Regions from separate parts of the Mycobacterium montefiorense genome, predicted to be linked through region 2. Evidence: riboswitches for the same ligand, from Rfam matches in the RefSeq annotation. Region 2 holds a riboswitch; each other region holds the start of a gene.
The links. A riboswitch is a leader RNA that binds a small molecule or an ion and turns the genes downstream of it on or off. The one in region 2 is predicted to bind cobalamin.
Positions count from the first base shown of each region.

Region 1: another riboswitch for cobalamin. It lies ahead of H7K34_RS16025 ((2Fe-2S)-binding protein); the one in region 2 lies ahead of metE (5-methyltetrahydropteroyltriglutamate--homocysteine S-methyltransferase).
Region 3: another riboswitch for cobalamin. It lies ahead of H7K34_RS10920 (CbtB domain-containing protein); the one in region 2 lies ahead of metE (5-methyltetrahydropteroyltriglutamate--homocysteine S-methyltransferase).

Region 1 is NZ_JACKVL010000013.1:567,545-577,382, forward strand. It holds gene H7K34_RS16010 (limonene-1,2-epoxide hydrolase) at 1-406, opposite strand, end outside; gene H7K34_RS16015 (glycosyltransferase) at 457-1,623, shown strand; gene H7K34_RS16020 (DUF3046 domain-containing protein) at 1,647-1,841, shown strand; gene H7K34_RS16025 ((2Fe-2S)-binding protein) at 1,856-2,533, opposite strand; cobalamin riboswitch at 2,576-2,709, opposite strand; gene recA (recombinase RecA) at 2,871-3,911, shown strand; gene recX (recombination regulator RecX) at 3,877-4,398, shown strand; gene miaB (tRNA (N6-isopentenyl adenosine(37)-C2)-methylthiotransferase MiaB) at 4,443-5,969, shown strand; gene H7K34_RS16045 (Rv2732c family membrane protein) at 5,957-6,601, shown strand; gene H7K34_RS16050 (DUF349 domain-containing protein) at 6,598-7,932, opposite strand; gene H7K34_RS16055 (DMT family transporter) at 8,178-9,080, shown strand; gene H7K34_RS16060 (DMT family transporter) at 9,535-9,838, shown strand, end outside.
Region 2 is NZ_JACKVL010000007.1:157,548-167,385, reverse strand. It holds gene H7K34_RS05435 (TrpB-like pyridoxal phosphate-dependent enzyme) at 1-1,158, shown strand, start outside; gene H7K34_RS05430 (TetR/AcrR family transcriptional regulator) at 1,238-1,798, shown strand; gene H7K34_RS05425 (NAD(P)H-binding protein) at 1,838-2,479, shown strand; cobalamin riboswitch at 2,482-2,731, shown strand; gene metE (5-methyltetrahydropteroyltriglutamate--homocysteine S-methyltransferase) at 2,870-5,140, shown strand; gene H7K34_RS05415 (DUF3556 domain-containing protein) at 5,146-6,876, opposite strand; gene H7K34_RS05410 (hypothetical protein) at 6,996-7,217, shown strand; gene H7K34_RS05405 (bifunctional 2-methylcitrate synthase/citrate synthase) at 7,223-8,341, opposite strand; gene prpB (methylisocitrate lyase) at 8,344-9,255, opposite strand; gene prpD (2-methylcitrate dehydratase PrpD) at 9,255-9,838, opposite strand, start outside.
Region 3 is NZ_JACKVL010000012.1:268,007-277,844, forward strand. It holds gene lysS (lysine--tRNA ligase) at 1-388, shown strand, start outside; gene lsr2 (histone-like nucleoid-structuring protein Lsr2) at 509-847, shown strand; gene clpC1 (ATP-dependent protease ATP-binding subunit ClpC) at 1,157-3,691, shown strand; gene H7K34_RS10915 (YbjQ family protein) at 3,771-4,148, shown strand; cobalamin riboswitch at 4,169-4,329, shown strand; gene H7K34_RS10920 (CbtB domain-containing protein) at 4,313-4,522, shown strand; gene H7K34_RS10925 (CbtA family protein) at 4,529-5,332, shown strand; gene H7K34_RS10930 (histidine phosphatase family protein) at 5,329-5,880, shown strand; gene H7K34_RS10935 (Cpe/LpqF family protein) at 5,881-7,218, opposite strand; gene mhuD (mycobilin-forming heme oxygenase MhuD) at 7,229-7,549, opposite strand; gene H7K34_RS10945 (alpha/beta fold hydrolase) at 7,614-8,369, shown strand; gene H7K34_RS10950 (HhH-GPD family protein) at 8,352-9,236, opposite strand; gene H7K34_RS10955 (carbonic anhydrase) at 9,267-9,838, shown strand, end outside.

The DNA.
Region 1 (9,838 bases), on a different contig from region 2:
ACACCAGCGCCGCCACGCCACGCAGCAACGCCTTGCTCATGTCGAAGAAGTCAAAGTAGTCCCGCCACAGCGTGATGCGCCCGTTGTGGACCTCGAACACGCCGCAAACCCAGAACTGCAGGCGCAGCGGGCCCAGGGTCAGCGCGTCGCTGCGCTCGGTGAGCACGGCGGCGCCGTCAGCGGCGACGCGATGGATCTTGACTTCGAATCCGGCGCGGCCGTCCATTCGGCGGAACAGCTTCATGGCCCGGGCACGGCCGTGGATGGTCGGCAATCCGACGTTCTCGTAGACGAGGTTGTCGTCCAATGAGGCATCCGCGGTTTCGTAGTCCGCATCCATTAAGGCGTTCAGAAAAGTCTCGACCGTGCGCGTGTTCGCGACGGCTGTTCCGGTCAGCTCGGTCATGGTGCCAGCGTAGGGCGCGTGCCGGTCGGCCGCTGTGGCAGGGTAAGGCGGTGCGAGTCGCCGTGGTCGCCGGGCCGGATCCTGGGCACGCGTTTCCCGCGATCGCGCTGTGTCAGCGTTTCCGGGACGCGGGCGACGAAGCCACCCTGTTCACCGGCGAGGAATGGATCCAAGCCGCCCGCGACGTGGGCATCGCGGCTGTCGCACTCGACGGGCTCGCGGCGACCGATGAAGACCTCGACGCCGGGGCCCGAATCCACCGGCGCGCGGCGCGGATGGCGGTGCTCAACGTGCCGGCGCTGCGCGACCTGGCACCCGACCTGGTGGTGTCCGACGTGATCACCGCCGGCGGCGGCATGGCCGCCGAGCTACTGGACATCCCGTGGATCGAGCTGAACCCGCATCCGCTGTATCTGCCGTCGAAGGGGTTGCCGCCGATCGGCAGCGGGCTAGCCCCGGCGACCGGCATTCGCGGCCGGCTGCGTGATGCCGCGATGCGGGCGATGACGGCGCGTTCCGTGCGCGCGGGCCAGCAGCAACGTGAGAGATCCCGCGTCGAGATCGGGTTGCCGGCGCGCGATCGGGGGCCGCTGCGGCGGCTGATCGCCACACTGCCCGCGCTGGAGGTTTCCCGGCCGGACTGGCCGGCCGAGGCCGTCGTGGTCGGGCCGCTGCACTTCGAGCCGACCGATCAGATCCTCGAGGTCCCGGCCGGCTCGGGGCCGGTGGTTGTGGTCGCGCCGTCGACCGCATTGATCGGCACCGAGGGTCTCGCCGAGGTTGCGCTGGCGTGCTTGACGCCGGGCGAGACGCTGCCGGCGGGATCGCGTCTGTTGGTGTCGCGGCTGGACGGACCGGAGCTGACGGTGCCGTCGTGGGCGGTGGTCGGGCTGGGACGCCAGGACGAGCTGTTGGCGCATGCCGATGTGGTGATCTGTGGCGGCGGCCATGGAATGGTGGCCAAAACGCTGCTGGCCGGGGTGCCGCTGGTGGTGGTGCCCGGCGGCGGCGACCAGTGGGAGATCGCCAATCGGGTGATGCGCCAGGGGAGCGCGCGGCTGATCCGGCCGTTGACGGCCGACGCGTTGGTCCAGGCGGTCAGCGAAGTGTTGTCGGCACCCCGCTACCGCGAGGCCGCACGCACGGCCGCGGCCGGCATCCACCGCGTCGCCGACCCGGTGCGGATATGCCACCGAGCGCTGGCGCTCGCGGGATGACTGCGATCGGTATGTTGGCTGGCGTGCGGCTGACGGAGTTCAACGAGCGGGTGGTGCTGCGGTTCGGCACCGCGTACGGCGCTTCGGTGCTGGTAGACCACGTGCTGCCCGGTTTTGACGGCCGAACCGCGTCGCAGGCGATCGAAGACGGCGTCGAACCTCGCGATGTCTGGCGGGCGTTGTGCGTCGACTTCGATGTGCCCCGCGAGCAGTGGTGAGCTTTTTCGCATACTCATCTCCGGCTTGATCGTGGTGCCTGGCGAAAGACGCAGTCGCCGCACACTGCTCGCCCCGGGAGGCGATAGAACAGGCAGCAGCTGTTGCGCTTGAAGCCCAGATGCGAGCCGCTGATAGCACCGGATCCGGACAGCACGCCGGTGTCCAGCAGGGAACCGGTGATCTCGACAATCCGTGCGCGCAGGTCGGGCCGGGCCACGAGCAGCGCCCGCGACGCGCCGACGAGTGCGGACGCGATATTGCCTGCCAGCAGGACAGGCGCCAGCTTGACCCGCAGACCTGCCTCGAACGGCTGCATATGTTGTTGCACCACAACGCCGTACAACAACTCCGCGGAGATTTCCGGCACCGCTGTTCCGATGGGTTCGGGCATGCGCAGCGGCGCCCCGTCGTCGGCACGTTGCAGGTCGTCGAGGTCTGGAACAACGTCGTGGGCCAAAGCGCATGCCAGCACCGGTGACCACAGCCGGGTGGCATGGCCGAGATGAACCAGCGAGGCGCCGATCCGTAGGTCAGTCGTGTGGTAGTGCTGCGCGGTGGTGTCGATCAAACCGGTGAAGCCGTCGGCGTAGTCCTGTCGGACCGGATGCCACCCTGCTCCGGTGCCGCCCACCGTGAGCGCGAAAAATCCTTTGTAGGAAGATATTTGGGCAAGCTCGCAGGAGATATCCATGCGTGCGCGCCACCCTCTCTGGGGAGGTCCGCCCCAGCGTCTAGTGAGGAAGCGCCGACGGTGAGTATCTGGCTCTCGGGTCGCAATGCGACGCCCGATCACAGTGGCGGGACCGCACCGGATTCGCACCGGTTTCCTCAGCTTTTTCCTGCAGGCCCGTCGACGCCCTTTCGGTAGCCGATGTTGCCACACGCGCGGCGTGTCGAACTTGAATCGAACAGGTGTTCGGCTACTGTGGTGATCGTTCGGAGATGTCGACTTGTCGGTGGCCATCTCTAATGTCTCGCCCAACCGACCGAAACCGGTCATCGAACACATCGACTATAGGAGAGGCACCATGGCGCAAGCCCCCGACCGCGAGAAGGCTCTCGAGCTGGCGATGGCCCAGATCGAGAAGAGCTACGGCAAAGGCTCGGTGATGCGTCTCGGCGAAGAGACACGTCAACCGATCTCGATCATTCCGACTGGATCCATCGCGCTGGACGTGGCCTTGGGCATCGGCGGCCTGCCGCGCGGCCGGGTCGTGGAGATCTACGGCCCGGAGTCCTCGGGTAAGACCACCGTCGCCCTGCACGCGGTGGCCAACGCTCAGGCCGCCGGCGGCGTCGCGGCGTTCATTGACGCCGAGCACGCCCTGGACCCGGACTACGCCAAGAAGCTCGGCGTCGACACCGATTCCCTGCTGGTCAGCCAGCCCGACACCGGTGAGCAGGCCCTTGAGATCGCCGACATGCTGATCCGCTCCGGCGCACTCGACATCCTGGTCATCGACTCGGTGGCCGCGCTGGTGCCGCGTGCGGAACTGGAAGGCGAGATGGGTGACAGCCACGTCGGGCTGCAAGCCCGGCTGATGAGTCAGGCGTTGCGGAAAATGACTGGCGCGCTGAATAATTCGGGAACCACGGCGATCTTCATCAACCAGCTCCGCGAGAAGATCGGGGTGATGTTCGGCAGTCCGGAAACCACCACGGGTGGAAAGGCCTTGAAGTTCTACGCATCGGTGCGCCTGGATGTGCGCCGGATCGAGACGCTCAAGGACGGCACCGACGCGGTCGGTAACCGCACCAGGGTCAAGGTGGTCAAGAACAAGGTGGCACCGCCGTTCAAGCAGGCCGAGTTCGACATTCTCTACGGTCGGGGCATCAGCCGGGAAGGCTCGCTGATCGACATGGGCGTGGACCAGGGCTTCGTCCGCAAGTCCGGTTCCTGGTTCACCTACGAGGGCGAACAGCTCGGCCAGGGTAAGGAGAACGTCCGCAACTTCTTGATGGAGAACGGCGATATCGCCAACGAGATCGAGAAGAAGATCAAGGAAAAGATGGGCATCGGTGCGGTGGTGACCGATGACGACGTCCTCCCCGCCCCCGTCGATTTCTGAGCCTGCCCGCGAAGAGCAGGCGCGGGCGTTGTGCCTGCGCCTGCTCACCGCGAGGGCGCGCACCAGGGCCGAGTTGTCCGGCCAGCTCGCGAAACGCGGATACCCCGGCGACGTCAGTGCCCGGGTGCTCGATCGGCTGGCCGCTGTCGGGTTGGTGAATGACCGGGACTTCGCCGAACAGTGGGTGCAGTCCCGGCACGCCAGGGTGGGAAAGAGCAAGCACGCCTTGGCCGCCGAGCTGCACACCAAAGGTGTCGACAAAGAGGTCATCACCACGGTGCTGGCCGGGATCGACGCCGGTGCAGAGCGAGGCCGGGCCGAAGAACTGGTACAGGCCAAGCTACGACGGGAGACGCTGAGCGGGGACGACGCGCGGATCACTCGACGGCTGGTGGGGATGCTGGCGCGCCGTGGCTATAGCCAGAACCTGGCCTGCGAGGTCGTCCTCGCCGAGCTGAACGCCGAACGAGAACGCCGCCGGGTCTAGCTGCGGGTTAATGCCCTCGGCCCCGGTCGCCGTAGCATGGCCCCGTGACTTCGACAGTGGCGCCAGACGCCGCGAGCCTCTCCGGGGCCGTGGCTGGGTCGGCGCGCACCTATCAAGTTCGCACTTATGGCTGCCAAATGAACGTCCACGACTCCGAGCGGCTCGCGGGCCTGCTCGAGGCGGCCGGTTACATCCGCGCCGCCGAGGGCGCCGACGCGGACGTGGTGGTCTTCAACACCTGCGCGGTGCGCGAAAACGCCGACAACAAGCTGTACGGCAACATCAGCCACCTGGCCCCGCGCAAACGCGACAACCCGGACATGCAGATCGCCGTGGGTGGCTGTCTGGCCCAAAAGGACCGAGACTCCTTGTTACGCAAGGCCCCATGGGTCGACGTCGTGTTCGGTACGCACAACATCGGGTCGCTGCCCACGCTGCTGGACCGGGCCCGGCACAACAAAGTCGCCCAGGTGGAAATCGTCGAGGCGCTGCAGGAGTTTCCGTCGTCGCTGCCGAGCGCTCGCGAATCCGCCTACGCTGCCTGGGTTTCCATCTCCGTCGGCTGCAACAACAGCTGCACGTTCTGCATCGTCCCGTCGCTGCGCGGCAAGGAGGTCGACCGCAGCCCGGCCGATATCCTGGCCGAGGTTGAATCGCTGGTGGACGACGGGGTACTGGAAGTCACCCTGCTGGGCCAGAACGTCAACGCCTACGGTGTATCGTTCGCCGACCCGGCATTGCCCCGCAACCGCGGCGCGTTCGCCGAGCTGCTGCGGGCCTGCGGAGCTATCGACGGGCTGGAACGCGTGCGATTCACCTCGCCGCACCCGGCCGAATTCACCGACGACGTCATCGAGGCAATGGCGCAGACACCCAATGTCTGTCCCGCCCTGCATATGCCGCTGCAGTCCGGATCCGACCGGATGCTGCGGGCGATGCGGCGCTCCTACCGGGCCGACCGTTACCTCGGCATCATCGACCGGGTTCGCGCCGCCATGCCGCACGCGGCCATCACCACCGACCTCATCGTCGGATTCCCCGGCGAGACCGAAGAGGATTTCGCGGCCACCCTCGACGTGGTGCGCCAGGCGCGGTTCGCGGCGGCGTTCACCTTCCAGTACTCCAAACGTCCCGGCACCCCGGCTGCCGAACTCGACGGACAGCTGCCGAAAGCCGTTGTGCAGGAACGTTATATGCGGCTGATCGAACTGCAGGAACAGATCTCACTGGAGGGCAATCGCGAGCTGATCGGTCAGTGGGTCGAATTGCTGGTCGCCACCGGCGAAGGTCGTAAGGACGCTCGCACGGCCCGCATGACCGGGCGGGCGCGCGACGGACGGCTGGTGCATTTCACCGCGGATACCGCGGTGCGGCCCGGCGATATCATCACCACGGCGGTCACCGGGGCCGCGCCGCACCACCTGATCGCCGATGCCGGCATCCTGACCCACCGCCGCACCCGAGCCGGTGACGCATATGCTGCCGGACAACGCCCACGCGGTATCGGTCTGGGCATGCCAGGCATCGGGCCTGCCGCCGAACCAGTCGAATCCCTTGGATGTGCCCGATGACGAAAGAACACACCGACTATGACGCCCTGCGAGCCGAGATCGAGGCCGCAGAACGCCGGGTAGCACGCGAGATCGACCCGGGCCCACGGGCATTCGTCGTCGCGATCCTGGTGTTCGTGTTGCTGGGATCGTTCATCCTGCCGCATACCGGTCATGTCCGTGGCTGGGATGTGCTGTTCAGCAGCCACGGCGCCGGTGCCGCCGCGTTGTCGCTGCCGTCCAAGGTGTTCACCTGGCTGGCACTGGTTTTCGGTGTGGGCTTCTCGATGGTGGCCTTGCTGACACGGCGCTGGGCGCTGGCCTGGATCGCGCTGGCAGGCACGTCGATAGCCAGCGCGACCGGGCTCTTGGCGGTGTGGTCACGCCAGACCGTTGCCGCCGGTCATCCCGGCCCCGGTATCGGGCTGTTCGTCGCATGGATCACCTTGATTCTGTTGACGTTCCACTGGGCCCGTGTGTTGTGGTCGCGCACGATCGTGCAACTCGCGGCCGAAGAGCAACGCCGACGCGTCAGTGCCGAGCAGCAATCCAGGACGCTGCTGGAGACCCTCGGCGACGCGGACACTCCCGAGGGCCCCGTCGCTGAGAACCCCGACGCCGAGGCGCCGCCGGACCAGGCGGAGAACCGCTAGCGCTTCAGCGCATCAACGGCGGCCTGCGCCCACTGGCGCCATTGTTCGGCATTGGCCTGTGCCTCTTGGGCTTCTTTGGTCCGGCCGGCCGCGGCCGCCTTGCGGGCCTGCTGCTCGTAGTGCTCGGCGCGGGTCGCGAATTGTTCGGCCCGGGCCTGTGCCTCGGGGTCGGACCAATTCGCTTCACCGGCATCGCGCACCTTCTTTTCGACGGCGCGCAGTCGCCGCTCCAAGTCGGCCGACCGCTCCCGGGGCACTTTGCCGATCGCATCCCATTTGTCGGCGATCGACCGCAGTGCCGACCTGGCCGCTTCGTGATTGCTGGTGTCGATCTTCTCGGCCTCGGCCAGCAGCGCCTCCTTGGCGGTGGCGTTGCCCCGGAATTCATGGTCCTTCTCCGCCGTCGCGGCGTTGCGCGCGGTGAAGAACGCATCCTGGGCGGCCTTGAAGCGGTGCCACAGGGCGTCGTCGACTTCCCGGGTCGCCCGCCCCGCCGCTTTCCATTCGGTCAGCAGCTTTCGGAATTCGGCGCTGGTGCCCGCCCAGTCCGTCGAGTCGGACATCTCCTCGGCCCGCTCGCAGAGCCGTTCCTTGGACTGCCGCACGCCCGCGCGCTCGCGGTCCAACTCAGCGAAGTGCGAACCCCGCCGCCGGTTGAACGCCTCGCGCGCTGCCGAATAGCGCTTCCACAGCGCGTCGTCGACCTTTCGGTCCAGGCCGGTGACCGTCTTCCACTCGTCGAGAATCTCGCGCATCCGGTCGCCGGCGACCTTCCAATGCGTCGAGTTGGTGGCCAGGTCCTCGGCCTCCGCGGCCAGTGCCTCCTTGCGTGCGGTCTGCGCGGTCCGGTGCTCGTCGCGGCGGGAACGATCGTCGGCGACCGTGGCGTCGGCGTGCTCCACCAGGATGGTCAGCCGGCCCGCGAGCGCATCGATGTCGCCCAGCACGGAGGCCGTCGGCAACGTCTCGGCCAGTGCGGAGGCGTTGGCTTTGATCTTGCGCGCGTCGCCGCTTCCGGAGGCCAGCCGCTCTTCCATCAGCGTGACCTCGGTGCTCAGGTCCTCGAACCGCCGACCGAAGTGAGCGAATGCGGCCTCACGGTCGCCGGCCTGCCAGGAGCCGATGACGCGTTCGCCGGATGAGCTGATCAGCCACACCGTGCCGTCGTCGTCGACGCGGCCGTACTGGTGCGGATTGCTGGCCGGGGGCAACACCAACGGGTGGGCGCTGGGTCGTGCTGTCGGCCCAGGCCCTGGCCGCGGGCCCGGGCGTGGACCAGGACGTGGTGTCGGCTTGGCGGCGTCGCTGGAGCGGGGCGCGTCATCGGTCATGCGCTCGTCACCTACCCTTCGCGCGGTCACATTCCCGCGCACCTGCCGCGCGTAGCGGCACCCGTTCGGTCGGGAGACCTGCTGCCATCAACAGCTGCTCCGTCACCGATTCCAACAGTATTCAAGCAGCTTGGCGGGCTGTATGCCGCAACCTGATTGTCGTTGTTTGGACAGCCCGTTGTGGAACAGTGGTGCACGCAGCATTTTTACTCGTGAATCACGCTCGACTTGGAGAGAACCCGCACATGGACAAGGCCGATATCGCCGCGTTGCTCGCGTTGACTTCGGCGCTGTGCGTCGCGATCGGCGACGTCCTCCAGCAGCGTGCGACGCACCGGATTACCGACACATCGCTTGGCCTGCCGCAGCTGTTCGCCAAATTGGCCCGCAATCAACGCTGGCGATGGGACGTGCTGATCCTGATCGGCAGCATCGTGTTGCAGGCGGCCGCGCTGGACCGGGGTTCGGTGCTGCTCGTGCAGGCGTTGCTGGTCCTGTCGTTGCTATTCGCGCTGCCGATCAGCGCGAAATTGGCTCAGCGCCCGGTGAGTAGCCGGGAGTGGATTTGGGCCGTCGTGCTGACGGCGGCGGTCACCGTGATCGTCACGGTCGGCAACCCGCAGGCCGGCCATTCCAATGCATCACTTCAGACCTGGGCCTACGTGGCGGCGGTGTTGGGGCCGCTGCTGGTCGGGTCCATCGTGGCCGCCCGTATCCGGGGCGGCGCGCTGGCCGCGGTGCTGTTCGCCTTCGTCTCGGGTGCGCTGTGGGGGATCTTCGCGGTACTCACCAAGGGCGTTGTCCATCGGCTCGGCGAAGGTGGCTGGACAGTGTTCGCCAGCCCCGAGTTGTACGCCTGGCTTCTGGTCGCCATCGGCGGCTTCGGGTGGGAACAGTCGGCGTTCCGGGCCGGCGCGCTGACGGCGTCGATGCCGACCCTGCAGGTGTCGCAGCCGGTGGTGGCGGCTTTGCTGGGCGTCGTCGTCCTCGGCGAAACGCTGAACACCGGCCGCGGCGGAATGGTCGCCCTGATCGCAGCCGCGTTGGTGGTGGCGGCGGCCACCGCGGAGCTTGCCCGCGTCGATGCCGTCGCGACCGGTAAGCGCATCGACGCGGCGCTCGGTGGCGCCGTCGAGCAACCGGTGTAATCCTCGCACCCGGCCCGGATAACAGTTCCATTCCACCGTTGCTGGGGGCGTAGGGCGACGTCGCAGCGCCCGGTACGGTAATGGTGACAATTGGTGTTGTTGGTACTTGTGGGGCTGGAGGGGGCACGTCAGGATGGCGGAGGGAGGTCGTTGCGACGGCGGTTTCGTCCCGCGAAATAGTCGCGACGATGGCTGTCGCAGAGCAAGCCGGGGCGGCGGCCGGGTGTCCGGCTGTGACACCATTGGGGGCGTTCTTCGGTCCTATCGGGAGTCAGCATCCAGCCACAGCCGTGTCATAGGTTGTACATAGGTTCGTGAACTACGTATTGCGCAGGACCGTTTCTTCGGAAAGCAGCGCGTGTCACGCACGCAACGGAAACGGTTTTGAAACGGGTAGCGAATACCCGCCGTAGATACTGGCCCTCGGGCCGCGGCGCCGGGGAGGAGGTCGCAGATGACGAAAACGGACATCGCCGTTGTCCTCGCCCTGCTCGCCGCGTTCGCGTCGGCACTGGGCAACGTTGTCCGTCAGCGTTCAGCGCAGGAGATCACCGACAAACCGGTAGGCCACCTCGAGCTCTTCCGGATGTCGCTGCGCGACACCAAGTGGTGGCTGGGGGCGGGCGGTGCCATCGGCAACTACGCGCTACAGGCCGCAGCGCTGACGCTGGGCTCCGTGATCATGGTGACGGCGTTGCAGGTCACCGCTCTGCTGTTTGCGTTGCCGATCTACGCGCGGATGACCCGGCGCTCGGTCA
Region 2 (9,838 bases):
GCTGCGCTGATCGAGCAAGAGATGTCCGCCGACCCCTGGGTCGACGTGCCAGGCGAAATACTCGACATCTTAAGACTCTGGCGTCCAACGCCATTGGTGCGTGCGGTGCGTCTGGAACGAGCTCTTCAGACGCCGGCCCGGATCTACTTCAAAGACGAGTCGGTCTCACCCACCGGTTCCCACAAGGCCAACACGGCAGTCGCCCAGGCGTACTACAACAAAGCCGAAGGTATTCGACGGCTCACCACCGAAACCGGTGCCGGACAATGGGGTAGCGCGTTGTCGATGGCTTGCCAGCTATTCGACCTGGATTGCCGCGTCTTCATGGTGGCCGCGTCGCACCAGCAGAAGCCGTATCGCCGCGTCCTGATGGAGACTTGGGGCGCCGAGGTGATTGCCAGCCCGTCTACCACAACCGAGGCAGGCAGATCAGTCCGACAAAGCCATCCTGACAGCCCCGGTTCGCTCGGGATCGCGATCAGTGAAGCCGTCGAAGAGGCGGTTGGCCGCTCGGATACTCACTACGCGCTCGGTTCCGTGCTGAACCATGTGCTGCTTCATCAGACCGTCATCGGATTGGAAGCCAGAGAACAACTGCAGCTCGCGGGCGAGGGCAGCCCGGATATCGTCATCGGCGCATGCGGCGGCGGCTCGAACTTCGCGGGTCTGGCTCTGCCGTTTCTGCAATCACGCCCCGGTGCAGCGAGCAGGCCTCGCCTGATAGCCATCGAACCGCGATCCTGCCCGTCATTGACAGCAGGCCAGCTGCGGTACGAATCCGGCGACACCGCGGGTCTGACACCGCGGATGTGGATGTACACGATCGGGCGCGAATTTGTGCCCCCCGCTACCCACGCCGGAGGACTGCGCTATCACGGCGCCGCGCCGATCCTGTCAAATCTCTTGCAACACCAGTGGATCGAGGCCGTTGCGTACCCGCAGCGGTCCGTGCTCGAAGCCGCCGTGAGGTTCGCACGCACCGAGGGCATGGTCCCGGCACCGGAGACCGCGCACGCCATCAAAGGCGTGATCGAAGCAGCGCTGGCAGCGCGGCGCGCGCAGCAGGAACCCGTCATCTTGTTCAACTACTCGGGGCATGGCCTACTCGACTTGGCGGCCTATGACGATTACTTCCACGACCGGCTGTCCGACGACTGATTGCGGTCTTACCCGAGACGGTCTCCACCTATGCTCGGTCTGCAACAGAGAGTGTCCTTGACCAAGGAGGTATCGGTCCGTGGCAGACGACGCTGTCGCCGGGATCCGCGCCGACGCCCTGCGCAATCGAGAGCACATCATTGAAGTTGCGCACGACGCCTTCGCCGCGTCGGGAACGACCTCGCTCAATGAGATCGCCAAACGAGCAGGCGTCGGTGCGGGAACGCTGTATCGCCATTTCCCCACCCGGGAAGCGTTGATCCTCGCGGTATACCGTCACGACGTCCAGCGACTTGTGGGTTCGGTGCCCAAGTTGCTGCAGGCTCACCCGCCGTTGGATGCGTTGCGTTTGTGGTTCCAGAAATTGGCAGATTACGTTCGCCTCAAACACGGTCTGGGCGACGCACTGCACAGTGCAGCGCTACAGGACGCGATCGACGAAACGTATACCCCGGTTGTCGCTGCAGTCGGCCAGCTGGTCGATGCCTGCATTACCGACGGGTCCCTTCGGCCGGACCTCGATCCCGCAGATGTTCTGCTGCTGATGGGTTTTCTGTGGCGGGTCGCAGACGGAGCAGAGGGAAAGCGGCAAGCCAAACGGATAATGGGCCTCGCAATCGAGGGACTGCGGAGCAGCTGACCGGGCCGCCGCGGGGGTTCTGACGCGTACGGTCGGGGTATGGCTCGAATCCTCGTCATCGGCGGCCACGGCAAGGTTGCGCTGCAGCTCGCCCGCATCCTGACCGAACGCGGCGACGAGGTCAGTTCGGTCTTCCGCAATCCCGACCATTCCGACGAGGTCGCCGCCACCGGCGCCAAACCGGTGGTGGCCGACATCGAGCAGCTCGATACGAATGCCCTGGCCGATCTGTTGACCGGGCACGACGCCGTCGTCTTCGCGGCCGGAGCGGGCGGCGGCGATCCGGCGCGAACGTATGCCGTCGACCGTGATGCCGCAATCCGGGTGATCGACGCCGCCGGGCAGGCGGGCATCAACCGGTTCGTGATGGTGTCGTACTTCGGCGCGGGGCCGGATCACGGCGTGCCGCAGGGCGATCCGTTCTTCGCCTACGCGGAGGCCAAGGCCGCCGCCGATGCCCACTTGCGGGCCAGCGAACTGGACTGGACGGTGTTGGGTCCCGGCAGGCTCACCCTGGAGCCGGCGACCGGTCGCATCGTCGCCGGCCAGGGCAAGGGCGAGGTATCCCGCGCCGATGTCGCGCTCGTGGTGGCTGCCGCCCTTGCCAACGATTCGACCCTGCGGCGGACCATCGAATTCAACAACGGGGACATCCCGATCGCAGTGGCGTTGGCGGGCTGACTAAACTACTCCTCGCAGCTGGTCTGCTTGCGCCGCACCCGCGGCGCCGGCATCGAACGAAGCAACGTGAGTAACGCTTCGTAAGAGGGAACCCGGTGAGAATCCGGGACTGTCCCGCAACGGTATGCAGGAACGACCGCCGTCAGAGTTTCTGGCAAGCACTGGTCTTACGACTGGGAAGCGACGGCCACTAGGAGCACCACCCGGTGCGCGCCTGCAAGTCCGGAGACCTGCCAGCTGTGCCGGGCGCGCCGCGCCCGGCGGCTCATCGCCTCGTGGAATGGGCGCTAGGCTGCAGCCGTTGCGATACGTGCACAGGGTGCGCACCGCTACCGGATCGGCTGCATGTCCGCCGGCGGTGACCTCCACGCCGATTGAAGGACGAATATCGTGACCCCTCAAGCATTCACAGCGACAGTTGTCGGCTCTCCGCGCATCGGCCCGAAACGGGAACTCAAACGCGCGACCGAGGGCTACTGGGCAGGACGCACCAGCCGAGCCGACCTCGAAAACATTGCCGCCACCTTGCGGCGCGACACCTGGAAGCGCCTGGCCGACGCGGGCCTGGACTCGGTGCCGGTGAACACCTTCTCCTACTACGACCAGATGCTCGACACCGCGGTCATGCTGGGCGCATTGCCGGCTCGCGCCGCGCAGGTTCCCGACGAGCTGGACCGCTACTTCGCCGCGGCGCGCGGCAACAAAGACGTCGCGCCGCTGGAAATGACCAAGTGGTTCGACACCAACTACCACTACATCGTTCCCGAGATCGAGCCTGCGACGAAGTTCTCGCTGAATCCGGACAAGGTGCTCTCCGAGCTCAAAGAGGCTCAAGGGCAGGGAATTCCAGCGCGTCCAGTCGTGATCGGCCCGGTCACCTTCCTGTTGCTGAGCAAGGGCGTCAACGGTGGCGGCGCGCCGATCGAGCGGCTGCAGGAGCTGCTACCGATTTACTCCGAGCTGCTGTCGCTGCTGGCCGACAACGGCGCGCAGTGGGTACAGATCGACGAGCCGGCTCTGGTCACCGACATCTCCCCCGATGCCCCCGCGCTGGCCAAAGCCGTGTACAACGCGCTGGGCAAGGTGAGCAACCGGCCCGCCATTTACGTCGCCACCTACTTCGGTGATCCCGGCGACTCATTGGGAGCGCTGGCCCGCACACCCGTCGAGGCGATCGGCGTCGACCTGGTTTACGGTGCCGACACCGCGATCGCCGCGGTGCCCGAGCTGGCCAACAAGACACTGGTGGCCGGTGTCGTCGATGGACGCAACATCTGGCGCACCGATTTGCAGGCGGCGCTGAGCAAGCTGGCGACGCTACTGGGTTCGGCGGCCAACGTCGCCGTCTCGACGTCGTGCTCGACGCTGCACGTGCCGTACTCGCTGGAACCGGAGACCGGCCTCGACGACGCGCTGCGCAGTTGGCTGGCGTTCGGTCAGGAGAAGGTCGCCGAGGTGGTGGCGCTGTCCCGAGCGCTGCATGAGGGCCGCGACGCGGTCGCCGAGGAGATCGAGGCCTCCAACGCCGCGGCGGCCTCCCGGAAGAAGGATCCGCGGCTGCACAATGACAAGCTCCGGGCTCGCATCGACTCGATCGTGACGTCCGGTACGCACCGCGGCGACGCCGCGCAGCGGCGCACCAGCCAGGAAGAGCGGCTGCACCTGCCGCCGCTGCCGACCACCACGATCGGCTCGTTCCCGCAGACCGTAGAGATCCGCAAGGCCCGCGCCGCGCTGGTCGCCGGTGAGATCGACGAGGCCGAATACGACCGCAGGATGAAGCAGGAGATCTCCGACGTCATCAAGCTGCAGGAAGGCCTCGGCATCGATGTGCTGGTGCACGGCGAGCCGGAGCGCAACGACATGGTGCAGTACTTCGCCGAGCAGCTGGACGGATTCTTCGCCACCAAGAACGGCTGGGTGCAGTCCTACGGCAGCCGCTGCGTGCGGCCGCCGGTCCTTTTCGGTGACGTGATCCGCGAGCAGCCGATGACGGTGGAATGGGCCAAGTACGCGCAGTCCCTGACCGAAAAGCCGGTCAAGGGCATGCTGACCGGCCCGGTCACGATCCTGGCCTGGTCGTTCGTCCGCGACGACCAGCCGTTGGCCGACACCGCCAACCAGGTGGCGCTGGACATCCGCGACGAGACGGTGGATCTGCAGTCCGCCGGCATCGCGGTGATCCAGGTCGACGAGCCCGCACTGCGCGAGCTGCTGCCACTGCGTCGCGCTGATCAGGACGAGTACCTGAGCTGGGCGGTCGGGTCGTTCCGGCTGGCCACTTCCGGCGTCGATGACTCGACCCAGATCCACACGCACCTGTGCTATTCGGAGTTCGGCGAGGTGATCGGAGCCATCGCGGACCTGGACGCCGATGTCACGTCGATCGAGGCGGCTCGCTCACACATGGAGGTGCTGGACGACCTGAACTCGGTCGGCTTCGCCAACAGTGTTGGCCCGGGCGTCTACGACATCCACTCGCCGCGGGTGCCGAGCACCGGCGAGATGGCCGAGTCGCTGCGGGCGGCGCTGCGGGCCGTTCCGGCGGAGCGGCTGTGGGTCAACCCCGACTGCGGGTTGAAGACGCGCAACACCGACGAGGTGAACGCCTCGCTGCAGAACATGGTTGCCGCCGCGCAGGAAGTCCGCGCGGGGGTCTAAGCGGTTTACTCCGCTTGCTCGGACAGCACCTGGACCGGCACATCGTCGGCCCAGGGCTGCCGGGTGACCATGTCCGAGACTTTGACGATGCCGCGCTCGAACTCGCCTGTCGCGGCGTCCACCAGCCGATAGGACTGGGTCTGGCGGTGGATCGGCTGAGCGTCGAGTAGCACGACCCGCACTTCGCCAGGCAGGAAGCCGCAGCGCTGCTGCATCGCGGCGATCAACTGCTCGTTGTGCATATGGCCGTCGCCGAAATTCCATCCGATCGCGGTGCTGCAGATCCGCTCCCCGTCGGTGATGACGTAGTCGTCCTCGTTGCCGTCGGCCATCGCGCGATGCGCGAGTGTGAACAGCGCGCGGCCGTGAGTGTTCATGGCGCGGAACGCATATCCGAGATACATCGGGATCTGGGCGCGCTCTTTGCCGTACACCTTCTCCAGCTGGGCAGCGGGCATGCTGGCGATCGAGACGATGTTGTGGTTGATCTTCTTATCCGCTGATCCCTTGATGCACCACAGCGTGGTGTCCCAATTGCCGGCGTAGTACCGCATGCCGGGCAGGAACGAGATCTTGCGCGGAAACAGGTTGCCCGCGATCACGATCCCGGCAATGAACGCGATGAAAATCCCCACCGGGACAGGGTTTTTCAGGTCGGCCAGCCCGGTGTGAGCGTGGCCGACAAACAGCGCGAACACGCCGAAGATCATGAACACGTTCCACTCCAGCGGCACCCCCATCGGGATGGCCGACAGGATGCCGAAGTGGAAGAGCACCATGATTGCCGCGGGAACCGCGGTCCACCAGCCGCCGTGCCCGACGAATAGCGCAATGGGCACACACATTTCGACGAAGGTGCTCACGTGGGCGAAGATCCGCGACAGCCGTCCGGGCCGCAGATCGTCGGGAAACTTCTCGAAGAACAGCCGCTTGATGAAGCGTGGCCGGAAGACCGGGTTGTTGGACATCATCGTCGACATCACGAACGGAAAGTGTTTGTTCAGCTTGGACGTCGCCGCGCCCATCCAGATCACCAGGAACACCAGTTTGGCGGCGATGATCATGTCGACGCCGCCGAACAGGAACGTCACCGCCAGCGTCGCGTAGACCTCCCCGCGGGCGGCTAGAAAGATCACCTTGTCGCGCAATCCCAGCACCGCGAGCAGCACCAGGATCAGCACGATCCGCCAGGTGGGTATCAACCCGACCTGGGCGCCCAGTTCCGGCACCGGGCCGGTGCCGTCGGCAAACAGGGTCAGGAAGGTCAACAGCAGAAGCAGCCCGTACAGCGCGTTGTCCACCAGCGTGCGGGCCGTGCCCTTGGTCCCCGGGACGCGCTTGGGCCACGGGGGCAACCGAATGGTGTCGGGCCGCAGCCAATACAGGATCGAACCCAACGGCGGATTGACCCGGTTGTTCAGCGGCCCAAACCCACAGCCAAGCCCGATCACCTCGAAGAGCATCGTGTAAAGCACGACCTTCTCGAACACGATCGGCTCGGAGTACCACGACATGACGTGGGTGAACGCCAGCCCGCGGGTGGTCGGCACCGCCAACAGCCACGCGAACAGGATGTAGAGCAAGATCTTGCCGACGTAGAACAGGTGCAGGACGACCGGCGTTCCGAAGCCCACTTCGGCCCAGTGCCGGGCCATCGGCCGGATCTTCTCGCTGCGGCTGAGCTTGCTCCACTCGTCGATGTCGACCTGCGGCAGTTCGGGTTGGAGGAATCCCATTGCCACAGACTAGAACGCGTTCTAGCGCAACGTGCCGAGGGCCGCGGATGACATCCTTTGCCCGCAAGTTCTCCGCCGGATAGCGTGATGGCTTGACACCTGCTTAGGAGATGTCCATCGTGAGCAGATTTCGGTTCCTGGTATCGGCCGCCGCATTGGCGGCCTTTATCGCCGCCGGCTTCGGCGTCGGCACCGCGCACGGCGACGCGCCCGCCGTCGGGGATTCGTGCACGGCGTTGCACGCCACCACCCAGGACGCCAATGGCCGCACCATGTGGTGCAATCCGACCATGACCGGCAACCACAACCTGGTCTGGCAATACGGCGGCCCGGCGGACTAGCCGGCTTACCTGAAGGCCAGTGCCCGCTGCTGGGGCCCCGAGTAGGCACTCAACGGGCGGATCAAGGAGTTCGACGCGGCCTGCTCCATGATGTGAGCGGTCCACCCGGTGATCCTGCTCATCACGAAGATCGGCGTGAAGCAGGCGATGTCGAATCCCATCAGGTAGTACGCCGGACCGGTCGGGAAGTCGAGATTGGGCTTGATTCCGGTCGCGTCAAACATCTCGGCTTCCAGGATGTTGTACATGTCCAGCCAGCGCTGCCCATCGCGCGTCGCGGCGACCCGGCTCAACGCCTCCTTCATTGTCGGCACCCGGGAGTCACCGTTCTTGTAGACCCGGTGGCCGAATCCCATCACCTTTTCTTTGCGGGTGAGCTTGCCGCGCAACCATTCTCGGGCGTTGCGCGGATCGCCGATCTCGATCATGTCATGCATGACCGCCTCGTTGGCGCCGCCGTGCAGCGCGCCCTTGAGCGCACCGATGGCACCGGTGACCGCGCTGTAGATGTCGGACTGCGTCGACGTCACCACCCGTGCGGCGAACGTGGAGGCGTTGAAACCGTGTTCGGCGTACAGGATCATCGACTGCTCGAATGCCTTCACGACTTCGGGTTCGGGCACCTTGCCGAAGCACATCTGCAGAAAGTTCTCGGAGTATCCCAACCCGCTGTGTGGCGGGATCGGCTCCAGCCCACGGCGCCGTCGCATGTCGACCGCGACGATGGTGGGCAACACCGCCAGCATGCGCAGCGACTTGGCCCGGTTCGCCGAATCGTCGTCCTCGTCGGGATCCTCGGCACCCAAAAAGCTGATCGCCGTGCGTACCACGTCCATCGGGTGGCAGTTGTCGGGGAGCTTGGTCAACAGCGACAGCATCGACCGGTCGATCCGCCGGCTGGCGCGTTCCCGCTGGCTGAACAGCGCCAGCTCCGAGTCGGTCGGGAGCTCACCGCGCCAAAGCAGGAACGCGACTTGCTCGAAACTGCACTGCGCGGCCAAATCCTGGACCGCGTATCCCCGGTAGGTCAGCGAATTGGTCTCCGGCACCACCTTTGAGATCGCGGTGGTGTCCACCACCACGCCGGCTAGGCCCTTTTTGATTTCAGCGGTCGGCGCGGTCATGGTTAGTTCCCTTCGACGGCGAAGTTGTAGATGTCGGAATCGAATTGGTTGTAGTCGGAATAGCGCAGCAGCTCGTAGAGCCGGCTGCGGTGCTGCATTCGCTCCAGCAGGCTGGATTGTGTTCCGGTGTCCGCGATTTCACGAAGGCCAGACTCGACGGCTTGCATGGCCAGACGCAGGGTGGTCACCGGGTAGATGACCACGTTGTAGCCGATGTCGGACAACTGCTTGGCGGTCAAGAGCTCTGACTTGCCAAACTCGGTCATATTAGCGAGCAACGGCGTGTCCACCGCGGCGCGAAACTGCTCGAAATCGGCTGGCGTACGCAGGGCTTCGGTGAAGATCAGATCGGCGCCGGCGTCGGCGTAGGCCTTGGCGCGGTCGATCGCCGAGGGAATTCCTTCGATACCCGCGGCGTCGGTGCGGGCGCAGATGATGAAATCGGGGTCCCGCCGGGCGGATACCGCGGCGCGCAGACGTTTGACCATCTCACTCGCCGGCACCACGGCTTTGCCATCGAGGTGCCCACATCGCTTCGGATTTTCCTGGTCCTCCAGGTGGCAGCCCGCCAGTCCGGCATCCTCCAGGACGGTCACCGTGCGTGCGGCGCTCATCGGTTCGCCGAAGCCGGTGTCGGCGTCGATCAACGTGGGCAGGTCCGTCGCCCCGGCGATCTGGGCGCCGCGCGCGCCGACTTCGGTCAGGGTGGTCAGGCCGATATCGGGCAGTCCGAGATCCGCGGAGAGCACCGCGCCCGACACGTACACGCCGTCGAACCCGATCTCGGCGACCAGCTTGGCAACCAGCGGCGAGAATGCACCTGGAAATCGTTGCAGCCGACCACTTTGCAGCGCGGTGCGAAGCTGTGCTCGCTTCTGTGCCGCGGGAACAGCGCTGCCGATCAGCCCGCTCATCAGAAGATCCCCGGCCCAATCTTGGGCGCCCGGTCGAGCACCAGCGGACCGACCGTGATGTTGAGCGCGCCCAGAGCACCGGCCTGCAGTTGCGGAAGGGCTTCCACCGCCGACAGGAATCGCTGCTGCTCGGCGTCGGCGACCACACCGTCGGCCAGGTCGGTGAACTTCCCGACGTACTGCTTGCGCTCAAATGGCCTGGCCCCCAACGGGTGCGCGTCGGCGACGGCCAGCTCGTCGACGATTACCTCCCCGCTCTTCAGCGTCACTTCGGCGCGGGCGCCGAACGCCTTCTCGGCGGGATCGGCCGAGTGATAGCGGCGAGTCCACTCGGGGTCTTCGACCGTGGAGATCTTGTGCCAGAGCTCGACGGTGTCGGGCCGGTGTGCCCGCTCGGGCGCGTAGGACCGTTCGTGGTGCCAGGTGCCGCCCTGCAGCGCGACCGCGAAGATGTACGGCAGCGAGTGGTCCAGCGTCTCCCGCGATGCGTCCGGGTCGAACTTCTGCGGGTCGCCGGATCCGGTGCCGATCACATAGTGGGTGTGGTGGCTGGTGTGCAGCACTATCGTCGCGATCTGGCCCA
Region 3 (9,838 bases), on a different contig from region 2:
GCACGCGGTGGGCAATACGCTGACCGCACCGACGTTCGTCAAGGATTTCCCTGTCGAGACAACACCTTTGACACGACAGCACCGAAGTATCCCGGGTGTGACCGAGAAGTGGGACCTCTACGTGCGCGGCGTCGAACTCGCCACCGGGTACTCGGAATTAAACGATCCGGTGGTGCAACGCGAGCGATTCGCCGAACAAGCGCGCGCCGCGGCCGCAGGTGATGACGAGGCTATGCTGCTCGACGAAGACTTTCTCGCCGCACTCGAGTATGGGATGCCGCCTTGTACCGGAACGGGAATGGGTATCGACCGGTTGTTGATGACTTTGACCGGGCTGTCAATTAGAGAGACAGTTTTGTTCCCGATTGTTCGACCGCACTCTAGCTGAAAGCGCAACACTCTGTGTTGCGCTCAGATTGAATATGCTGCGTTCATATGGCAGATTAGTGCCCGGGGAGTGGGTCCAAACTGCCCAGCAACTGCTCAGGAAGAACGCGAGGGTAAGCAAATGGCGAAAAAAGTCACCGTCACCTTGGTCGATGATTTCGACGGTGCAGGCGCCGCCGACGAAACTGTCGAATTCGGGCTTGACGGGGTGACCTATGAGATTGATCTTTCAACGAAGAATGCCGCGAAACTCCGCGGTGATCTTAAGCAGTGGGTGGCAGCCGGCCGTCGCGTCGGTGGCCGTCGCCGTGGGCGTTCCGGAACTGGGCGCGGTCGTGGGGCGATTGACCGCGAGCAGAGCGCGGCGATCCGCGAATGGGCGCGCCGAAACGGGCACAACGTGTCGACGCGGGGCCGCATCCCGGCAGACGTCATCGACGCGTTCCACGCTGCCACCTAGATAAGCCGTTGACCGGCGCCCGGCCGCGAGGCCTGGGCGCCGGTTCTGTTTTGGTTCTGTTTTCGCTGGTGGCGTAATTATCCCCGGCGTCCGGGGGAAACGAATTGGTGGTTTGTCTCGTTTCTTCAGCTATGGCTGTGTCATCACCGGGGGATTCCTCAGATGGTGCCGAGCAGGCCTGAACGTCAAGGCACCGCAAGGTTAGAACCCTGGCGGGCCGACCACTACAGTAGACACCAGGTACGCACTGTCGGCCCGTTTGCCGACAACGAGGGAGTACCGATGGTGAGGGAGAGCAGGTAACCACCGATGTTCGAGAGATTTACTGACCGCGCCCGAAGGGTGGTCGTCCTGGCCCAAGAAGAGGCCCGGATGCTCAACCACAACTACATCGGCACCGAGCACATCCTGTTGGGTTTGATTCACGAAGGTGAAGGCGTCGCAGCGAAGTCGCTGGAGTCGCTTGGGATCTCGCTCGAGGGCGTCCGGAGCCAGGTCGAAGAGATCATCGGCCAGGGGCAGCAGGCACCGTCGGGGCACATCCCGTTCACCCCGCGTGCCAAGAAGGTTCTGGAGCTGAGCCTGCGCGAGGCGCTGCAGCTCGGCCACAACTACATCGGCACCGAGCACATTTTGCTGGGCCTGATTCGTGAGGGCGAGGGCGTGGCCGCCCAGGTGCTGGTCAAGCTCGGCGCCGAACTGACCCGGGTGCGCCAGCAGGTGATTCAGCTGCTGAGCGGCTACCAGGGTAAGGAGGCCGCGGAGGCCGGGACCGGTGGCCGCGGTGGCGAGTCCGGCAGCCCGTCCACGTCGTTGGTGCTCGACCAGTTCGGCCGCAACCTGACGGCTGCCGCGATGGAAGGCAAGCTGGACCCTGTCATCGGCCGCGAGAAGGAAATCGAGCGGGTGATGCAGGTGTTGAGCCGGCGCACCAAGAACAACCCGGTGCTGATCGGCGAGCCCGGCGTCGGCAAGACCGCTGTGGTCGAAGGTCTGGCGCAGGCCATCGTGAAGGGCGAGGTGCCCGAGACCCTCAAGGACAAGCAGCTCTACACACTGGACCTGGGGTCGCTGGTCGCGGGCAGCCGCTACCGCGGTGATTTCGAGGAACGCCTGAAGAAGGTGCTCAAGGAGATCAATACCCGCGGCGACATCATCCTGTTCATCGACGAGCTGCACACCCTGGTCGGTGCCGGCGCCGCCGAGGGCGCGATCGACGCCGCGTCGATCCTCAAGCCGAAGCTGGCCCGCGGCGAGCTGCAGACCATCGGTGCCACCACGCTCGACGAGTACCGCAAGTACATCGAGAAGGACGCTGCCCTGGAGCGCCGCTTCCAGCCGGTGCAGGTCGGCGAGCCGACGGTGGCGCACACCATCGAGATCCTGAAGGGTCTGCGCGATCGCTACGAGGCGCACCACCGGGTGTCGATCAGCGACTCCGCAATCGTGGCCGCCGCCACGCTGGCCGACCGCTACATCAACGACCGGTTCCTGCCGGACAAGGCGATCGACCTGATCGACGAGGCCGGAGCGCGGATGCGAATCCGCCGGATGACCGCTCCGCCAGACCTGCGTGAGTTCGACGAGAAGATCGCCGACGCGCGTCGGGAAAAGGAATCCGCGATCGACGCCCAGGACTTCGAAAAGGCCGCCAGCCTGCGCGACCGCGAGAAGCAACTGGTCGCGCAGCGGGCCGAGCGCGAAAAGCAGTGGCGTTCAGGCGATATGGATGTGGTCGCCGAGGTGGACGACAACGAGATCGCCGAGGTGCTGGGCAACTGGACCGGTATTCCGGTGTTCAAGCTCACCGAGGCCGAGACCACGCGCCTGCTGCGTATGGAGGACGAACTACACAAGCGCATCATCGGTCAGGTCGATGCCGTCAAGGCCGTCTCCAAGGCGATTCGCCGTACCCGCGCCGGGCTGAAAGACCCCAAACGCCCGTCGGGCTCGTTCATCTTCGCCGGCCCGTCGGGTGTCGGTAAGACCGAACTGTCCAAGGCGCTGGCCAACTTCCTGTTCGGCGACGACGACGCGCTCATCCAGATCGACATGGGCGAATTCCACGACCGGTTTACCGCGTCGCGGCTGTTCGGTGCTCCGCCCGGATATGTCGGCTACGAAGAGGGTGGCCAGCTCACCGAGAAGGTGCGCCGCAAGCCGTTTTCCGTGGTGCTGTTCGACGAGATCGAGAAGGCGCACCAGGAGATCTACAACAGCCTGTTGCAGGTGCTCGAGGATGGTCGGCTCACCGACGGGCAGGGCCGCACGGTGGACTTCAAGAACACCGTGCTGATCTTCACGTCCAACCTCGGCACCTCCGACATCTCCAAGCCGGTGGGCCTGGGCTTCACCCAGGGTGGCGGCGAGAACGACTACGAGCGGATGAAGCAGAAGGTCAACGACGAGCTGAAGAAGCACTTCCGCCCCGAGTTCCTCAACCGCATCGACGACATCATCGTCTTCCACCAGCTGACTCGTGACGAGATCATCCAAATGGTCGACCTGATGATCGAACGCGTCGGCAAGCAGCTCAAGACCAAGGACATGGCGATGGAGCTGACCGACAAGGCCAAGTCGTTGCTGGCCAAGCGCGGCTTCGACCCGGTGCTGGGTGCTCGCCCGCTGCGGCGCACCATCCAGCGCGAGATCGAGGACCAGCTCTCCGAGAAGATCCTCTTCGACGAGGTCGGTCCCGGTCAGGTCGTTACCGTCGACGTGGACAACTGGGACGGCGAAGGTGCCGGCGAGGACGCGGTGTTCACGTTCGCCGGAGCGCGCAAGCCGCCGGCCGAGCCGGAACTGACGAAAGCCGGAGCGCACGCCGCGCCCGACAGCCAGTAGCACTACAGCAAAACGGGTGGTTAGTCTCTGACCGGACTAACCACCCGTTTTGCTGTGCTGAGAGCTAAGGGGTTCGGCTGTGCTGATCGTCACCACGAATGACCTTCCGGGCTGGGAGATTCGGCGCGTCTGCGGCGAAGTGTTCGGACTGACCGTTCGCTCGCGCAATGCGTTCGCCCAGTTCGGTGCCGGGCTGAAGTCGATGTTCGGCGGCGAACTGGCCGGCATGACCAAGAATCTCGCCGAGAGTCGCAACGAGGCGATGGGTCGGCTGATCGCCGAGGCGCGCAACCGCGGCGGCAACGCGATCATCGCGATGCGGTTCGACACCACTGAGATCGGCGACGTGTGGACCGAGATCTGCGCCTACGGCACGGCAGTGGAGGCGGTGCCGGTTACGGATGCCGCGAAGTACACCGCCAGCCAACTGGGCTACGGCGGACAGCCCGCGCAGTAGTGATTGGTTCTACTGTGCAGTCCGATTAGACTGACGACTGTTATCAGTTATTGCTGATGGGCAACGGAATCTGGTGAAATTCCAGAACGGTCGCGCCACTGTGGAGAGTCAGACCCGGAACCCGTCACGAAGGTGGGACGCGTCATTCCCAGAAGGAGTCAGCAGTGTCCAGTTCTGAGACGACCCGCGCACGCGCGATAGATTTGTCGGCGTCGAGCGCCGCGCTCTGGTTGGCGGCAACCGCTTTCCTGGCGTTGTTGGCGATTTACTTCGTCGGCGTCGATCAAGGTGCCGTGTCGCTGTTTGGCAGCGACACGCATGTGCACGAATTCGTGCACGATGCGCGCCACCTCCTCGGCTTCCCCTGCCACTGATCCGGCGTGGAGAAGCGTCTGATCGGACGCGGGCTGCTGGCGGGCGCAATCGGCGCCGTGCTGGCATTCGTATTCGCCCGTCTGTGTGCCGAACCCGTAATCGCCCGGGCGATCGACTTCGAAGACGGTCGTACCGACGCCGAGAATGCCCACGGTGTGCATGAGCATGGCGCGGAGCTGTTCACCCGCGGCGTGCAGTCCAACCCCGGACTGGGCTTTGGTGTGCTGATTTTTGGTGTCGCCATGGGTGCGCTGTTCGCCGTGCTGTTCTGCGTCACCTATGCCCGCACTGCAGGCCGTGCGGAAAGCCCTGCGCCGCGCCAACTTTCGCTGCTTCTGGCGGTGGGTGCCTTCGTGGCGGTCTACCTGGTGCCGTTCGTGAAATATCCGCCGAACCCGCCCGCCGTCGGTCAGTCCGATACCATCGGGGCCCGCACCGGCTGGTATCTGCTGATGGTGCTGGCGTCGGTGGTGCTGGCGAGCGGGGCGGTGTTGCTGGCCCGGCGACTGGCTGACCGATTCGGCCGGTGGAATTCACGGCTGCTCGCGGCCGGGGCTTACCTGGTCGCCGTCGTGGTGGTGATGGTGGCGTTACCAACGGTGGACGAGACGCCCGCGCCGTTGCGCGACGCCTCCGGCACGATCATCTACCCGGGCTTTCCCGCCGATGTGCTCTACGAATTCAGGCTGCTGTCGTTGGGCACGCAGCTGCTGCTGTGGGTCACCATCGGCCTGGTCTTTGCGATACTTGCCGATCGGTTGCTGACAGAGCGCTCCGAGAACGGACGGGTATCGAGCATCGCGGCGTGACGGAGGTCGTCCGGCTGACCCTGGTGTCGCACGCGATGACCGACGCGATGGCGGCGGTACGCTTTCCGGCCGACGAGCCGCTCAACGAAACCGGGTGTCGGCAGGCGAAAGCCGCTGTGGGCCTTGATAGCCCCGGGACACGTCACCTCGCCGGACCCGAGCGGCGCGCCCGCCAAACCGCGGAGCTACTCGGGTTGCAGGCCACGGCCGAGCCGCGGTTGGCCGACCTCGACTGTGGCAGCTGGCGTGGACAGACACTCGGTGCCGTGGCCGCGGCGGACCTTGAGGTGTGGCTGACCGAACCGGCATGCGCGCCGCACGGCGGGGAATCCGTCGTCGACCTCACCGAGCGGGTGGCTGGATGGCTGGCGTCGTTGATCGAAGAACCTTCGCGAATCGTTGCGGTGACCCATCCGGCAGTGATCCGGGCGGCGATCCTGGTGGCTCTCGGCATTGGGCCGAAGTCGTTCTGGCGCATCGATATTGCACCGGTTGCCGCAACGACGATGCATTACCGCAACGACTGCTGGACGCTGCGGCTGCACTGACTACTGCGGCGCGATCAGCGCGAACGCCCGCTTGGCGACCTGCAGCATCCAGCCCGTTACCTTCGGCCCATGATCGCGCGGCCAATTCAGCTGGAAGCTGACGACCCACGGCTGTTGCATCTTGTCGACGGCATACCAGCTGAAGGTCAGATCGCCTGGCAGGCCACCGGCTTTCGCCCCGATATAGGGCCAAACATTTCGGTCCAGCTGGATACCCGAGACCGCGGACAGGATCTGCTTGATCGGTGCAGCCTCGCCGACCGCGTCGGCTTGCAGCGCCGCATGGACTCGGCAGATGTCCTCGGCGCTGCCGTACCACTCCGCTCCGTACGCCGACGCCGGGGTGTGGGCGCGAGCCGGATCAGGTTCATACGGTGCTGAATTCGCCTGTGCCAGCAGCTGGGCGCGGACCTGCGGGGCCGCGTTCTGCCACTGGCTGCGCAGATCCGGTCGGCCCCAGCCGATGGAGAACAGCTCGTACATCGTGGGGAAGGGAGTCATGCTGGCCGGATCGTGATGGCCGGCCGTGGCGAGCGCGGATTCGATGGCGCGCGTGCCCATTCTTTCGATCAGCAAATCGGTAGCCATGTTGTCGCTGTTGGCGATCATCTTCGCGGCCGCGGTGCGCACCGAAACGTGGTCGCCCGGAGCAAGTCCCAAGCCCGACGAACCCACCGCCTTGCTCTTTTCGGTGACTGTCAACTGATCGTCCCAGGACACCGTGTGGTTGCGAATTGCGCCCGCCAATGCGTGCAACACGTAAAGCTTGAAAATCGATGCCAGCGGCAGAGATTCGCCGGTATTGGTGCCCACCACCGGATCGCAGCGGCCATTGTCGACCTTGGCGACCTGATAGGAGTACCGCGCACCGGTCTTGCTCAGCGTGGCGTCGATGTCACGCCATGAGGTGATGGTCGGCGGCAGTGTCTCGAGCTCAAACCGATCAACCCGCCCGACGTCGTCGGTGTGAATCCGGATGTCTTGGCGCGCGCCGTAGGACGAGGTGAGGTGCAGCGTGGCAACGCTGGCGCTGATATCTACCCCGTCGAGGGCGAACGGACGATCCCACCAGAGTTCTTCCATGGTGGTTTCCACCGAGTCCACCTTGTCGGGCGCGGCCAGAGTGCGAACTCCGACCGGGCCGATCGGCCAGTCCGAGTTGAGCATGTCGACGGTCTGCTGAGCCCGCAGGCCGGGAGGCGTCCGGGTATCGATCGCCCGCCCGGCGTTGGCCGCGTTCGCCTGTGGTGACGGTGATGGGGAGCAACCCGGTACCAAGGTCGCGACCAGTGCGGCGGCCGCGGTGACGGCCACGAAGCGGCGCCGCGTGGGACCCAGCCTTTTCGGCCTACTCAGTAGGCTTACTCCCGGCCACGTCCATGACCACCTCGAATTCCAGCAACGACGCGCCGGTCGCCACTGGGTTGGCACGCTGACCAGCATGAGCTTCGACGGCGGGCCCACTCGCCCAGGCCTGGAATGCTTCATCGGACTCCCAGTGTGTCACGACGAAATAGCGGTTCTCACCCTTGACCGGGCGCAACAGCTGAAAGCCGAGGAAGCCGGGTTGGTTGTCCACGGCGTGTGCCCGGTGGGCGAACCGCTTCTCCAGCTCAGGGCCGGCGTCGGCTTGTACTTCGATGGCATTGATCTTCACCACTGGCGACATGTCCGCTAGGCTACCCCGCCCCCTGCCTCGTCCCACCCCTGGGCGGGACACGCAAGATGGTGCTATGCCCACCACCTTGTTGACCGCTCACGGCGGGCACGGTGAGCCGTTGATCCTGGTGCACGGCCTGATGGGCCGCGGCACCACCTGGTCGCGTCAGCTGCCGTGGCTGACCCGGCTGGGCACCGTCTACACCTACGACGCGCCGTGGCATCGCGGGCGCGACGTGCAGGACCCGCATCCGATCAGCACCGAGCGCTTCGTGGCCGATCTAGCCGACGCGGTAACCACATTGGGGGTACCGGTACGGCTGGTGGGGCATTCGATGGGTGCCCTGCACTCCTGGTGTCTGGCCGCGCAGCGTCCCGAATTGGTTTCGGCGCTGGTGCTCGAGGACATGGCGCCGGACTTCCGCGGCCGCACCACCGGTCCGTGGGAGCCGTGGCTACATGCTCTTCCGGTCGAATTCGAAACTGCGGAAAAAGTATTCAGCGAATTCGGGCCGGTAGCCGGGCAGTATTTCCTGGATGCCTTCGACCGCACCGACACCGGTTGGCGGCTACACGGCCATACTTCGCGATGGATAGAGATCGCCGCCGAATGGGGAACCCGGGACTACTGGACGCAGTGGCAAGCGTGCCGGGCGCCGGCGCTGCTGCTCGAGGCCGGCAACTCCGTTACCCCACCGGGCCAGATGCAAGCGATGGCGAAGACCGGTTCTCCGACAGCGTATTTGGCTATTCCTGAAGCCGGTCACCTGATTCACGACGAAGCTCCGCAGCTGTACCGCCAGGCGGTCGAGTCATTCCTCGCCGGCTAGCCCGAATCGGCCGTCGGTCGTCTGGGTCACCAGGCCGTCGGCGAGCAGCGAATACAGGGCGCGGTCCCGCTGCGCGGTGTCGGTCAGCCAAGCCACGTCGAGCGCAGCTCGGGTAACCGGAGAGTCGTTAGCGCGCAACACATCCAGTAACCGCCCGCGGACCTGACGATCTGTTCCGGCGTAGGTCTGAACGCGGCGGGCCGGGGATTGCGCGGGGGGAAAGCCGGCATGCCGCCACGCGCACTGATCGACTGGGCACAACCCACAGCGGGGTGTTCGCGCCGTGCATACCGTGGCGCCCAATTCCATTAGTGCGACCGAAAACTGAGGCGCCGTATCACCTTTCGGCAACAGCGCCGAGACGTCGGCATGGTCGCGTGTCGCAGAGGGTGTACCGGCGTCGGCCAGGCCGTGCACGGCGCGGGCAACCACCCGACGAACATTAGTGTCCACCACCGGCACCCGCTTGCGGTAGGCGAAGCACGCCACGGCCCGCGCGGTGTAGCTGCCGATACCCGGCAAACCCAACAGGATCTCGACGTCGTCGGGAACGACGTCGCCGTGATCACGCGCGATGACGATGGCGCATTCATGCAAGCGTTTTGCCCGCCTCGGGTAGCCCAGCTTGCCCCAGGCCCGCAGCACGTCGGCAGCACTGGCCGCGGCGGTCGCCGACGGGGTCGGCCAGCGTTGTACCCATTCCGTCCAGATCGGCAGCACCCGAGCCACCGGCGTCTGCTGCAGCATGAATTCGCTGACCAGAATCTGCCACGCGTCCACACCCGGTTCCCGCCAAGGTAGATCGCGGCGCGTGCGTTCGTACCACCCCAGAAGTTCATGAACGGGGATTTGCCCCGGGCTAGTCATCGCCGCCCGCAACACGCCAGAATGTGTCCCATGCCCATCTCCAATCCGGTATCAGCATGGAAAGCACTCAAAGAGGGTAACGAGCGATTCGTCGCCGGACAGCCTGCGCACCCGAGCCAGAGCGTCGAGCATCGCGCCAGCCTGGCATCCGGTCAGAAGCCGACCGCGGTGATCTTCGGTTGTTCGGACAGCCGGGTCGCCGCCGAGCTGATCTTCGACCAGGGTCTGGGCGACATGTTCGTGGTGCGCACCGCCGGACAAGCCATCGACACGGCAGTGCTGGGCTCGATCGAATACGCGGTCGTGGTGCTCGACGTTCCGCTGATCGTCGTCCTCGGCCATGACAGCTGCGGTGCCGTCAAGGCTGCCATCGGCGCGGTCGACGACGGTGCGATACCAGGGGGGTTCGTTCGCGACGTGGTGGAGCGGGTCGCACCGTCGATCCTGATGGGCCGCCGCGACGGACTGAGTCGGGTCGACGAGTTCGAGGCACGGCATGTGAGCGAGACGTTGGCCCAGCTCACATCGCGTTCTGCCGCCATCGCCGAGCGGGTGTCGGCCGGCAAGGTGGCACTCGCCGGGGTCACCTATCACCTCGCCGA